Regions from separate parts of the Anaerosalibacter sp. Marseille-P3206 genome, predicted to be linked through region 4. Evidence: riboswitches for the same ligand, from Rfam matches in the RefSeq annotation. Region 4 holds a riboswitch; each other region holds the start of a gene.

Region 1 (3,218 bases), 1.7 Mb from region 4:
CGTATTAAATATGTAACTGCAGCCATCATGATTACTGCTATTAGTTTTTTACTCAAATTAATCATCCTTTCTTGGGAAAAGTATTGCTCCTATAGTTGCTGCTATAACAGTAGTAATGATTATACTCCATCCTCCTGAAATTATTTTCATACTTGGTAACAATTCAAAAGTACAACTCATTAATACTGCAACTATTACAACAATTAATGCGGATTTAGATTTTTTGGCTGATGGAACAATAAGTGCAATAAACATTGCATATAATGCTATTCCCATTGAACTTTGCAATGATTCTGGCAATAATGAAGTTATCATTGCTCCTAATGTAGTACCTAAAGCCCATCCAAAATAAGGACAAACAGTTAATCCCATCATATAGGAAAAAGTAATCTCTTTTTCTTCTAAGGATGCAACTGTAAAAATCTCATCTGTAATTCCAAAAGCCATTATACATCTCTTTGCCAAAGATGTTTCAGGTGAAATTTTCTGAGAAAGAGATAATGACATTAGCATATAACGTACATTTATTACAAATGTAGTTAATGTAATTTCGAAAATGGAAGCATTAGCTATAATTAAATTGGCTCCTGCAAATTGTCCTGCAGATGTAAGATTTGTTAATGATATCAAAATTGCCATCCAAATAGGTATACCCCCATTAACTGCCATCATGCCAAATGTAAAAGCAACAGGAATATACCCTAGTGTGATAGGTAGTCCATCTTTTGCACCTTTTAAAAAATCAGATTTGCTTTTTTCTTTCTTAGAAATAACTCGATTGTCTCTTAAACTATAGAAATTATTCAAAACTACACCTTCCTTTCATATATTGTATTTTAATTCACAAACTCCATTGTAACAAAAATTATAGAAAAATAACAGTATTTTTGACAAAAATCCTTATTATTCTCTTTATAATAAAAAAACATTCCCTTAAACTTGCAGTTTAAGGGAATGTTTGGATTGCCTTATAAAATAATTTAAAGTGTTTTATTTATTAAAAGAGAAATTAATATTCCTATTAATGTATCAATTATCCTATTTAATGCAAAAATAGTTGGTGATGCATCTCCTATATGAGATACTGTAATACTTAAAAAGACTACACAACTAATATAAGTTGAACTAGCAGTTTTGCAATAAACATTTGTATATATAATTGGAATCAAAAACAAACTTAAAATTAAATAATAAATAGGACTAAATAACTCAACATTAATATAGTCAATACCTACTATAACTAGCAGCCCATATAGTCCACCAATTATTGTTCCAATCATTCTATTTTTTCCTACTTTAAAACTATTATCATGACTATTTTGCATGCATAATATTGAAGCTATTGCAGAATAAAAAGGCGATGTCTTTCTAATGAAACTTATTAAAAAACACAAGTATACTGCAATAACTGTTTTTATTACTCTCATACCTAGAAATTTGATTTTTTTGTTTTTCTTTTCCATAGTTTTTTCCATAATTATAACAAACAACACCTCCCCATCCTCGTGAGTAATAAACAGCGTTTTTCTATTGGCAGGTCTCCTGACTTAAGAATTGCAAACCTTACACCTTCCCATACTAATGTACAGTGGTATAAGTAAGGTTCTATCTATTACAGTGGCGGGACCGTATCGGAATTTCACCAAATTTCCCTTTTAAACAATTTAATAGTATTAGATTGTACCAATAGTCAACATATTAAATTTTATCTATTTAGCATTATTTTCAATAATCTTTACAATCAACTGAGTTGCCAACTTCATAGATTCTGTTGGTATCAATTCAAATCTTCCATGGAAGTTATACCCTCCTGTAAAGAGATTAGGACATGGTAAACCCATATAGGAAAGTCTTGCTCCATCTGTACCGCCTCTAATAGGCTGAATTTGAGGTTTGATTCCAAGTTCTAGCATGGAGTCTCTAGCAAGGTCTATAATTTCCATATGTGGCTCTATTTTTTCTTTCATATTATAATAACTGTCTTTTATTTCCACGGTAATAATGTTTCCATATTTTTCATTTAGGAAATTAACTACTTTTTTAAAATGTTCTTTCTTCTCTTCAAATTTATCCATGAAATGATCTCTAATAATATAATCTGAAACAGTATGTTCTACACTACCATTCATATCACACAATAGATAAAAGCCTTCATATTCTTCTGTATACTCTGGTTTTTGATTTACTGGCAACATACTATCAAGTTCCATTGCAATTCTTAGAGAATTTATCATTACATTTTTTGCTGAACCAGGATGAACATTTTGTCCTTCAATTTCTACCTTTGCACTTGCTGCATTAAAGTTTTCATATTCTAGTTCACCTAATGGTCCTCCATCAACAGTATAAGCAAAATCTGCTCCAAATCCTTCTACATCAAATAAATCTGCTCCTCTTCCTATTTCCTCATCAGGTGTAAAGCCAACTTTGATATCTCCATGTTTAATTTCAGGATTTAGTATCAAGTATTCCATGGCACTAATGATTTCAGCCACTCCAGCTTTATCATCTGCACCTAATAAAGTTGTCCCATCTGTAGTAATAAGTTCTTTACCTTCAAGATCCTTTAAAAATGGAAACTCCTTTTGTGTCATAGTATACTTATCATTTAATTTAATATCTCCGCCTTCATACGTGAAAATATTTGGATTTGTACATTTACCATCCAAATCAGGACTAGTATCTAAATGTGATATAAATCCTATTGTTGGTACCTTTTTGTCAATGTTTGATTTAAGTGTAGCATATATATATCCATTTTTATCTTGTTTTACATCTTTAAGACCTATTTCCTTTAATTCTTCTACTAATAAAGCCCCCAGTTCTAATTGTCCTTTTGTACTTGGACAAGTACTACTATTTTCATCAGATTTTGTATCTACTGCAATATATCTTTTGAATCTATCAATAACCTTATCCATACTATCCCTCCTTGAATTTTGTAATTCTTTTTATTTCGTCACTGTTGCTTCCTTATATACTAGTATATATTTAACCTTGTTTTATGTCCATACAAAAACACAAAGAACATTTTTAAAATTACATAATATTGAAAATATCTTTTTTAATGTTTATAATCTACATTTATTGGTATATTAATATAATAACAAGCATAACTCTTATTAAGAATTTAACCAAAAGGAGTGTTTTATATGAAATTACATGGTAAAGTAGCTGTAGTAACTGGAGCAAGTGCAGGGATGGGTAAAGATATTGCC
Region 2 (3,218 bases), 1.2 Mb from region 4:
GATAATTATTTAAAGGATAGACAGATTAATTTTATTAAAAAGAATTTAAGCTTTAAGAAATTAATAAATGATATAAATGAACCTGAAGATATGGATTTTGAAATTCCAGTAGGGCTAGAAGGAGTTCTTAGAGATTACCAAAGATTTGGTTTTAAGTGGTTAAAGGTACTATCTAATTATGGATTTGGTGGAATTTTAGCTGATGATATGGGATTAGGAAAGACTCTTGAAGTTATTACATTTTTATTATCTGAAGTTGAAGAAAATGGCTCAAGGCCTTCATTGGTTGTAGCACCTAGTTCAGTAATATACAATTGGGAATCTGAAATAGAAAAGTTTGCACCCAAACTTAAAGTATTGGTAGTGTCAGGTAGCAAAAGTGAAAGAACTCAAATGGTTAAGGATATGGAGAATTATGATGTTGTTGTTACCTCTTATCCACTTATTAGAAAGGATTTAGAACTTTACAAGGATTTTTCTTTTAGATATGTTGTATTAGATGAGGCTCAACATATTAAGAATCCTAAGTCATTAAATGCCAGAACAGTAAAGAGAATAAAGGCGAAGAATTATTTTGCTCTAACAGGAACACCAATGGAGAATTCTCTTACAGAACTTTGGTCTATATTTGATTATCTTATGCCTGGATATTTACTTTCCCATGGGAAATTTATTGAAAAGTACGAAAAGCCTATTGTAAGAGACAAAGATGGAAGTGCACTTAGGGATTTAAACAATCATATAAGGCCATTTATTTTGAGAAGGCTTAAAAAAGATGTACTAAAAGAACTTCCAGATAAGATAGAACAACAAATTGTAGTAGATATGACGGTAGAGCAAAGAAAAATTTACCTTGCTTATTTACAAGCTATAAAAGGAGAAATTGAAGAAGAAATAAATGTTAGTGGTTTTAATAGAAGTCAAATAAAGATACTAGCAGGTCTTACAAGATTAAGACAAATTTGTTGTCATCCGGGAATGTTTATTGAAAATTATAGTGCTAGTAGTGGGAAACTTGATTCACTAGAAGAGATATTAGTTGATGCTATTGAAAGTGGACATAGGATATTGTTGTTTTCTCAATTTACTAGTATGTTACACCTTATAAAAGATGTGTTGGCAAAAAATCATATTGAATATATGTATTTAGATGGTTCTACTGATGTTAAGGAAAGAGGTAAGTTAGTAAAAGACTTCAATGGAGGAAAGGGAGATGTGTTTTTAATTTCGCTAAAAGCTGGAGGTACTGGTCTTAATTTAACAGGAGCAGATATGGTTATTCATTTTGACCCTTGGTGGAATCCTGCTGTTGAAGATCAAGCTACAGATAGAGCTTATAGAATTGGTCAGAAGAATACAGTTCAAGTGATTAAACTTATAACCAAGGGGACTATTGAGGAAAAGATATTTAAACTTCAAGAATCAAAAAAAGAAATGATAGACAAGGTAATAACAGAAGGAGAAACTTTGGTATCAAAATTAAGTGAAGAGGAAATAAAATATTTATTTGATATATAGGGAATTAAATGTAGGTTTTCTACCATTGTCAAAAAAAACACAAAAATTAATTGAACAAAAAAATCTTATATGATAATATATAAATGGATAAAATCGAATAATGAAAAAGTATGAGGTTCATTTGATTAAAAGGGAAATCGGTTAAAATCCGATACAGCCCCCGCTACTGTAAGTGTGATGAAATCAACTTGTTGCCACTGGCTTAACTGGGAAGGCGTTGAGAGTAGGATGAAACACAAGTCAGGAGACCTGCCTATTGCTTTTTTAGTAAACCTTCGGAGGGAAGTCGTTACTTGTTTTTATTGTGTATTTATGTCAAAAAATACCCTAACCTGAAGGTTAGGGCTTTTTTATTTTTAAAATCAAACTACGGAGGGATAAGATGAAAAAGGGAATTCTTGTTGTTAGCTTTGGAACTACTTATGAGGATACTAGGAAGAAATGTATTGAAAGTGTAGAGAATAGGATTAGAGATGAATTTAAAGACTGCGATGTGAGGAGGGCTTTTACATCTCAGATGGTTATAAATATTCTTAAAAAAAGAGACAAGCTTGTTATTGATAATGTAGCTGAAGCTTTGGACAAGTTGAAGGAAGATGAATTTGACGAGATATATGTACAATCTCTTCATATAATACCTGGGCATGAATATGAGAAGATGCAAAAACAAATTGCTGACTTTAAAGAGAATAGCAGTATAGATATTAAAGTTGGGAAACCATTATTGTCTGATGATAGGGATTATGAAAGAGTAGTGGAAGCACTTAATATTGGGAAAATTAGTGATGATGAAGCAGTGATATTTATGGGTCATGGAACTGACCATGTGAGTGATGAGTCTTATTCTATACTTGAAGAAAAGTTAAGAGAAAAGAATATTGAAAATGCTTATATTGCTACAGTGGAAGGAAGTAAAACTATTATGGATATAGTTCCTATTTTGAAAGAAAAGAATATTAAAAAGATTGTTTTGAAACCATTTATGCTCGTGGCAGGGGATCATGCAACTAATGATATGGCTGGAGATGAGGAAGATTCTTGGAAGAGTATTCTTTTAAGTGAAGGATTTGAAGTAGAAACTTATCTTAATGGTTTAGGGGAAAATGAAGCTGTACAAGAAATATTTGTTTCTCATTTGAAGGATATGATTTAAGCAATTCTGCCAGAAGAGATATTGTTTCCATATGCTGCAGTTGGAATTGTGTTGGTAATGCTTTTACCAAGCAAATTAAATATTTTGATGTTGGGAGATGAAGTGGCTACTGGCCTTGGTCTTAATGTTGAGAGGACTAGATTTATGTTTATTATTCTTTCATCTTTACTTGCAGGAAGTGCAGTTAGTGTGGTAGGTCTTTATTTTATACCCGAAAAGGTGAGGAGATGTTAATTAATAAAGGATGGATGTGATTTGTTTGATTGAAATAGATGGTGTGACTAAAAAGTTTGGGGATTTTACTGCTGTAGGAAATGTGAGCTTAACGATTAAAGAGGGAGAATTTTTAGGCCTTCTTGGACCCAATGGAGCAGGTAAAAGTACCCTTATCAATATGCTTACAGGATTATTAAAACCTACAACAGGGGTATTGAGAATAGATGGACAAGTTATGTCTAGGGATAATATGCAAATAAAAAAGAGATTAGGGGTTGTTCCCCAATATACCAATTTAGACAAAGAACTAACAGCATATGAGAATCTAGTT
Region 3 (3,218 bases), 650 kb from region 4:
CCACCAATATTTCCATTTTGCCTTGCAACTAAATCTGCACCAACCTGAGTAGCTACATTTCCTCCTATACTATCTTCTCCATAGATTCTAAATACATTATCTCCACCAATTTCTAAGATAACAGTTTTTACTGGATCTTTATCTTTTGCAAAATTTTTAGCTTTTTCTATTTCATCTTTCATGTTGTTAACTATTTCATTTGCTTTATCTTCAACATCAAAAATTTTACCCATATTTAAAATATCTTCATATTCGTTTTCTAAGGAATTAGGTTGTACAACACCACTATTCTGTGCCATATAGGTGTTAATCCCTCTTTCATGCCAAAAATCAACATCTCCTAAATTCTTTTCACCAAATAGAGAATACCAGCTTAGTATAAAGTCAGGTTCCATTGCAAGAACTTCCTCTTTTGTAGGTCTATTTTCATAATATTTAACTTTTTCAAAAGCTTCTTTGTATTCGTCTTTTACTTCATGATCTAATCCAGCTGTAGCAACAATTCTATCTTCCAATCCTAATGCTAATAATGTTTCAATAGAATTTTGATATACAGCCAAAACCCTTTCTGGTGACTTTTCAAATGTAATCTCCACAGGTTCAGCAGAATAATTATACGTCTTTATAGTTACTGGATAGTGAGATTCATTATTATTTTCTGACTCTTCCATAGACTCTTGAGCAACTGTAGAAACATTTTCCTTAACATCAGATTCCTTACTACATCCAGTAACTCCAAAAATCATAATTATAGCTAAAAACAAACTTAAAAACTTTTTCATGCTATCCTCTCCTTATGTGTTTTAATGAGTACCTTCGATAATCTGAATACCCTTTGATTCAAAAATCTCCTTTATTTCGTCTAATCTATTAGCTTCACATTTAACTATACAAACTCCTAGATGAAGTTTATCAACTCCATTTTCTTTTAATTTTTCTGCTATATTTATTATATTTTCCTTAGTATTTTTAGAGCAAATATCACAAGTAAAGAAAGACATAATTTCAGTATCTATATTCTTATATTGGGAAAAATGTTTTTCTTTATTATTATAAGCCCTGAAACATCCCATAGTTGTACATATACCATTAATTTTTTCACATATTCCAATTGCTATTTTCATATTTCCCCCTAATTAAATTTAATAAAAAAACAATCCTTTAATACACACAACAAAGGATTGCTCATAGAGAATGTCTATAAACCATTTTATTTACCCCCTTTATCGTCCGTAAAGTATAGTAATATAAAATAGGCAGGTGTTCTGACTTAAGCCTCATTGTTTTTTCAGCCTTCCCAGTTTCCCAGTGGCATATTGAAAAAACTACTCTATTACAGCGGCGGGACCGTGTGGGATTTTCACCCAACTTCCCTTTTAATCTACAAATTAAAAATTAATAGAACCTATTTTAAACTATTAAATTGACAGTTAAATTTTACTAGGTGGTTAAAGATTTGTCAAGCCCAAGTACCGTAAGTTTTGCGACAAAAAAACCTTCCCTACTGTCTCACCTTATGTCGCAGCATGGTTTTATTTAGTCTCCATAACAAATCTATGAACATTAGCCAAATATATATCATTGAATTGTTTTTAATATTTTTATATTATATATTTGAAGGTTGACATAGCACTCAACCTTTAGACTAATAGCAGTTCTGTCTACAACTGAGGCAAGCTTATAGCTTGCCTTTACATATTAAAACTCCTACTTTATAGAAGGAGTTTTTTTTTATTTATCGAATATATAAATATAACATTATTCTGCAAACATATTTATACAAGGGGGAGATAATTTGATTAAAAAAAATACTATAATTACAATATTAGCATTTGTTTTATTACTTAGTTTTGTACCAACTGTAAGCTATGGAATTGAAACTCCAACCTACAGAGCTTTACTAATAGGTAATAGTAATTATCAAACTTCTGAAAACCTCAATGGTCCATCAAACGACTTAATAAGAGTTGAAAATGCTCTTACTTTTAATTACTTTGGAACAAACAATACACCTTTCACTAGTATAATAAAGAATCAAAATTTAACAAAAGATGAGATAATAAATAGTATTAGAGAAGCATTTAAAGACGCTAAACCAAGAGATGTTTCCTACCTATACTATTCAGGCCACGGTGCATATGATATTTCAAATAATACATCCTATTTAATAGGAGTAGATGAATATGGTTTAAGCGTTCATGAATTAGAAAAAGAACTAAGAAATATACCTGGGACAATTGTAGTGATATTAGATAGTTGTCACTCAGGAGGATTCATAAATAAGAGCTTTGGAACAATGTCTGAAAACAACTATACAGAAGAAGATTATCTAAAAAATTATAATCAATCTATTTTAGATGCCTTTACAAAAATAAAAAGCCGAAGCTACTTAACAGATAGTAAATACAAAGTTATTACAGCAGCTTCAATAAATCAATATTCCTATGAATATAATTTTTCAGATAGTTGGGGGTGGGGAGGAGAATTCACTAGAGCTTTTGTAATGGGCAATGGATATAATGGCAATTTTCTAGCTGATGGTAACTATGATGGTAATGTAACTCTACAAGAAATTTATTACTATACTATGAATAACGTAAGAACAAGTAATGTCCAAACATATCCTATTGGTGACAACTTTATAATTGGCTCTACTATAAAAAAAGCTTCTCCTGAAAATATAATTACTTGGAAAACCTCTTATGATATTCCTCTTAATAAGGCATGGAATATTAAATTTAACATGAAATTAAATAAAGATGCATTGGAAGATAATATATATATATTAGATTCTAATGGCAATAAATTCCCAACAGATGCTAAAATAAGCTCTGATGAACAAAACATTACTATTACTCCTTTAAAAAACTATGATTACAATTCCCAGTATACTATAGTAATCGAAGACAATATATACTCACAAAGAGGACATAGACTTAAAGATAAAGTATTAGCCTCTTTTTTCACAGTAGAAGGTATAATAGATTATGAAAATACATGTTTAGATTTTGTTCAAAATGGCCATTTCACTAATCATTCATATCCAACTATACGAGAGGCCTTTGACAACTACTTTTATAATCCCGCTTGGGAATATTTCTACTCCAATGAAGATACACATGTAGTCGAATTTAATGGGATGGTCAAAAAAAATGGTGTTTATGGAAATCTAATAATACAATTCACAGTAGACTTAATAGAAGAAAACTTTAATGTAA
Region 4 (3,218 bases):
TATATATATATGTCAATACATTTTTATAGACAATAATCTAACAATTCTTTTTCTTTCAAAACTTCAACAAGAGTGTCTCCTATTGTGGCACATGTATCAGCTACTTCTATTCCACATTTCTTCATCATTCTTATTTTTTCATCTGCTGTTCCCTTGCCTCCTGAAATAATTGCTCCAGCATGGCCCATACGCTTACCTTTTGGTGCTGTGGCACCAGCTATAAATCCTACTACAGGTTTTGACATGTTTTCTTTGATCCATAGCGCTGCTTCTTCCTCTGCAGTACCTCCTATTTCACCAATCATAATAACTGCATTGGTATCTTCATCTTCATTGAATGCCTTTAAAACATCTATAAAATTCGTTCCATTTATGGGATCTCCACCAATACCAACAGCTGCAGACTGTCCAATTCCCTTTTGGCTTAATTGATAAACAGCTTCATAAGTCAAGGTTCCAGAACGTGATACTATCCCTACATGACCTCTTTTGTGAATATATCCAGGCATTATTCCAATTTTACATTCCTCTGGTATAACTATTCCCGGACAATTAGGCCCTATTAAACGAGTTTTCTTTCCTTCCATATATCTCTTAACTTTTACCATATCCTGCACTGGTATATGTTCAGTAATACAAACAACCATATCCAACTTAGCATCAACTGCTTCAATTATTGCATCTGGAGCCCAAGGAGCAGGAACATAAATAACAGAAACGCTTGCATTAGTTTCTTCTACAGCTTCTTTAACCGTATTAAACACTGGAACTCCTTGTACTTTTGTTCCACCCTTACCTGGAGTAACACCACCTACTATTTTTGTTCCATAATCCAACATTTCCTTTGTATGAAAACTAGCAGTTGAACCAGTTATCCCCTGTACAATTACCAATGTATCCTTATTAACCCATATACTCATAAAAATTCCCTCCTCACTTTACTAATTCAACAATTTTCTTAGCACCTTCACCCATTGAATTTGCAGTAACAATATTTAATCCTGAATTGTTAAGTATTTCTATTCCTTCATCAACATTAGTACCTTCCAATCTAACTACAATAGGCACTTTGACCTTTATATCCTTGCAAGCTTCAACAATCCCATTTGCAATTACATCACATTTGATAATTCCTCCAAAGATATTAACAAATATTCCATTTACGCGTTTATCTGAAAGAATAATCTTAAACGCCGCTTTAACATTTTCCTCTGTGGCACCACCACCAACATCTAGGAAATTTGCTGGTTCTCCACCATAATATTTTATAATATCCATTGTTGACATTGCTAAACCTGCGCCATTTACCAGACAACCAATATTGCCATCTAGTGATACATAAGAAAGATCATATTTTGAAGCTTCAATTTCTTTTTCATCTTCCTCTTCTAAATCTCTATAATCTAATATATCTTTATTACGATACAACCCATTGGAATCAAAATTCATTTTCGCATCTAATGCCATTACTCTTCCATCTTCAGTAACTACTAGAGGATTAATTTCTGCAATAGTACAATCTTTATCTACAAAACAACGATACAAATTTAGTAACAACTCTACAAATTGCTGCATAAGCTCTTTAGAAATATTAATATTAAAACCAATGCGACGTGCTTGAAAAGGAGTCAATCCAATAACAGGATCTATTATTTCTTTGTATATCTTATCTGGCATCTCTTTAGCTACATTTTCAATCTCGGTTCCTCCCTCTTCAGATGCAATTAAAACAATCCTAGATGTGCCTCTATCCAAAGTAAGTCCTATATAATATTCTTTTTTTATATCGCAGCCTTCTTCGATCAATAGTCGTGTTACCTCTTTGCCTTCAGGTCCTGTTTGGTGAGTAACTAGTTTTTTCCCTAATAGTTCATTTGCATGAAGCATTACATCATCAATACTCTTTGCTATTTTTACTCCTCCAGCTTTTCCTCTACCACCTGCATGAATCTGTGCTTTTACAACTGCTACATCGCTTTCTATTCTCCATGCCGCCTTAAAAGCTTCTTCAGGAGTAAATATTACTTGCCCCCTTGGAACCTGTATCCCATATTCATTTAATATTTCCTTTGCTTGGTATTCATGAATATTCATATTAATCCTCCATTCCTTTTAATTTTCACACAAAAAAACCTTTCTAAAGGCAGAAAGGCATAATTAACAAGTAGATAACTCTACTAATTTAATAACACCTCCTCATCCTCGTGAGTAATAAACAGCATTGCTACTATTGGCAGGTCTCCTGACTTAAGAATAACGAATCTTTCACCTTCCCATGCTCATGCACAGTGGTTTTGATAAGCTTCTATCTATTACAGTGGCGGGACCGTGTCGGAATTTCACCAAACTTCCCTTTTAAGTATTTTTATTACACCAATAGCCTCTTATTTAATTTTGTATCAAAAAATATAAAAAACCGTTAAATTTTTAACGGCAGAAAAATACACAAATATATAAACTTTATATATAAACACAAAGTCCTACAACATATTGTTACTATTTTTCCCACCGAAAAATGCAAACTGTTTATAAGCAGGTCTCCGGGCTTAGTATATGTTTATCGCCTTCCCAGAAAAATCCAGTGGCATATTGATAAACACTCTTCAATCATAATGAAGAAATACTTACCGTAGCGGGGGCTGCGTGGGCTTTTCACCCAACTTCCCTATTAATTATATAAATAAACTTATAAACATAACGGTATTTAATTTTCATATAACTATTTCACTAACCAACTCTAGTTTATGCTAAATAAATCACTTTGTCAATATTATAATTATTTTGAAAAAGGAGACCTAATGGTCTCCTTTTATACTAAATTAATTTATCCATTTCATCAACTAACTTACCAAATAATTTCAACGCCTTATCTATTGGTTCGCTAGTAGTCATATCTACTCCTGCTCTCTTAAGTACATTTATTGCATAATCTGAATCTCCGCTACTTAAAAACTCTATATATCTATCTACAGCTTCACTACCTTCTTTTAGTATTTTCTCTGATAGCGAAATTGCAGATGAAAAACCAGTTGCATATTGGAACACATAGTAATTGTAATAAAAATGAGGTATTCTAGCCCATTCCATTGCTATTTCATCGTCAATTACCATATCAGGACCATAGTATTTTTCATTTAATTTTTTATAACTATCACATAAGTAATCTGCTGTTAGTGCGCCTCCATTTTCAACATATTCATGGATATCTCTTTCAAATT

Evidence for each region. Region 4 has a riboswitch for cobalamin ahead of sucC (ADP-forming succinate--CoA ligase subunit beta). Riboswitches for the same ligand answer to the same signal wherever they lie in the genome.
Region 1: it holds a riboswitch for cobalamin, as region 4 does, so the genes downstream of both, BQ9840_RS04005 (FUSC family protein) here and sucC (ADP-forming succinate--CoA ligase subunit beta) in region 4, are expected to answer to the same signal.
Region 2: it holds a riboswitch for cobalamin, as region 4 does, so the genes downstream of both, BQ9840_RS06535 (sirohydrochlorin cobaltochelatase) here and sucC (ADP-forming succinate--CoA ligase subunit beta) in region 4, are expected to answer to the same signal.
Region 3: it holds a riboswitch for cobalamin, as region 4 does, so the genes downstream of both, BQ9840_RS09070 (CGGC domain-containing protein) here and sucC (ADP-forming succinate--CoA ligase subunit beta) in region 4, are expected to answer to the same signal.

What each region holds. Positions count from the first base shown of each region.
Region 1 is NZ_FUHM01000002.1:555,846-559,063, forward strand. Features, by position in the region: gene BQ9840_RS03995 (AzlD domain-containing protein) at 1-65, opposite strand, end outside; gene BQ9840_RS04000 (AzlC family ABC transporter permease) at 58-807, opposite strand; gene BQ9840_RS04005 (FUSC family protein) at 981-1,490, opposite strand; cobalamin riboswitch at 1,515-1,703, opposite strand; gene pepT (peptidase T) at 1,710-2,921, opposite strand; gene BQ9840_RS04015 (SDR family NAD(P)-dependent oxidoreductase) at 3,153-3,218, shown strand, end outside.
Region 2 is NZ_FUHM01000002.1:1,050,319-1,053,536, reverse strand. Features, by position in the region: gene BQ9840_RS06540 (SNF2 helicase associated domain-containing protein) at 1-1,518, shown strand, start outside; cobalamin riboswitch at 1,615-1,790, shown strand; gene BQ9840_RS06535 (sirohydrochlorin cobaltochelatase) at 1,901-2,671, shown strand; gene BQ9840_RS06530 (iron chelate uptake ABC transporter family permease subunit) at 2,693-2,905, shown strand; gene BQ9840_RS06525 (ABC transporter ATP-binding protein) at 2,931-3,218, shown strand, end outside.
Region 3 is NZ_FUHM01000002.1:1,619,695-1,622,912, reverse strand. Features, by position in the region: gene BQ9840_RS09075 (ABC transporter substrate-binding protein) at 1-782, opposite strand, end outside; gene BQ9840_RS09070 (CGGC domain-containing protein) at 804-1,124, opposite strand; cobalamin riboswitch at 1,238-1,424, opposite strand; gene BQ9840_RS09065 (caspase family protein) at 1,796-3,218, shown strand, end outside.
Region 4 is NZ_FUHM01000002.1:2,268,542-2,271,759, reverse strand. Features, by position in the region: gene sucD (succinate--CoA ligase subunit alpha) at 24-920, opposite strand; gene sucC (ADP-forming succinate--CoA ligase subunit beta) at 934-2,094, opposite strand; cobalamin riboswitch at 2,215-2,393, opposite strand; cobalamin riboswitch at 2,514-2,705, opposite strand; gene pepF (oligoendopeptidase F) at 2,815-3,218, opposite strand, start outside.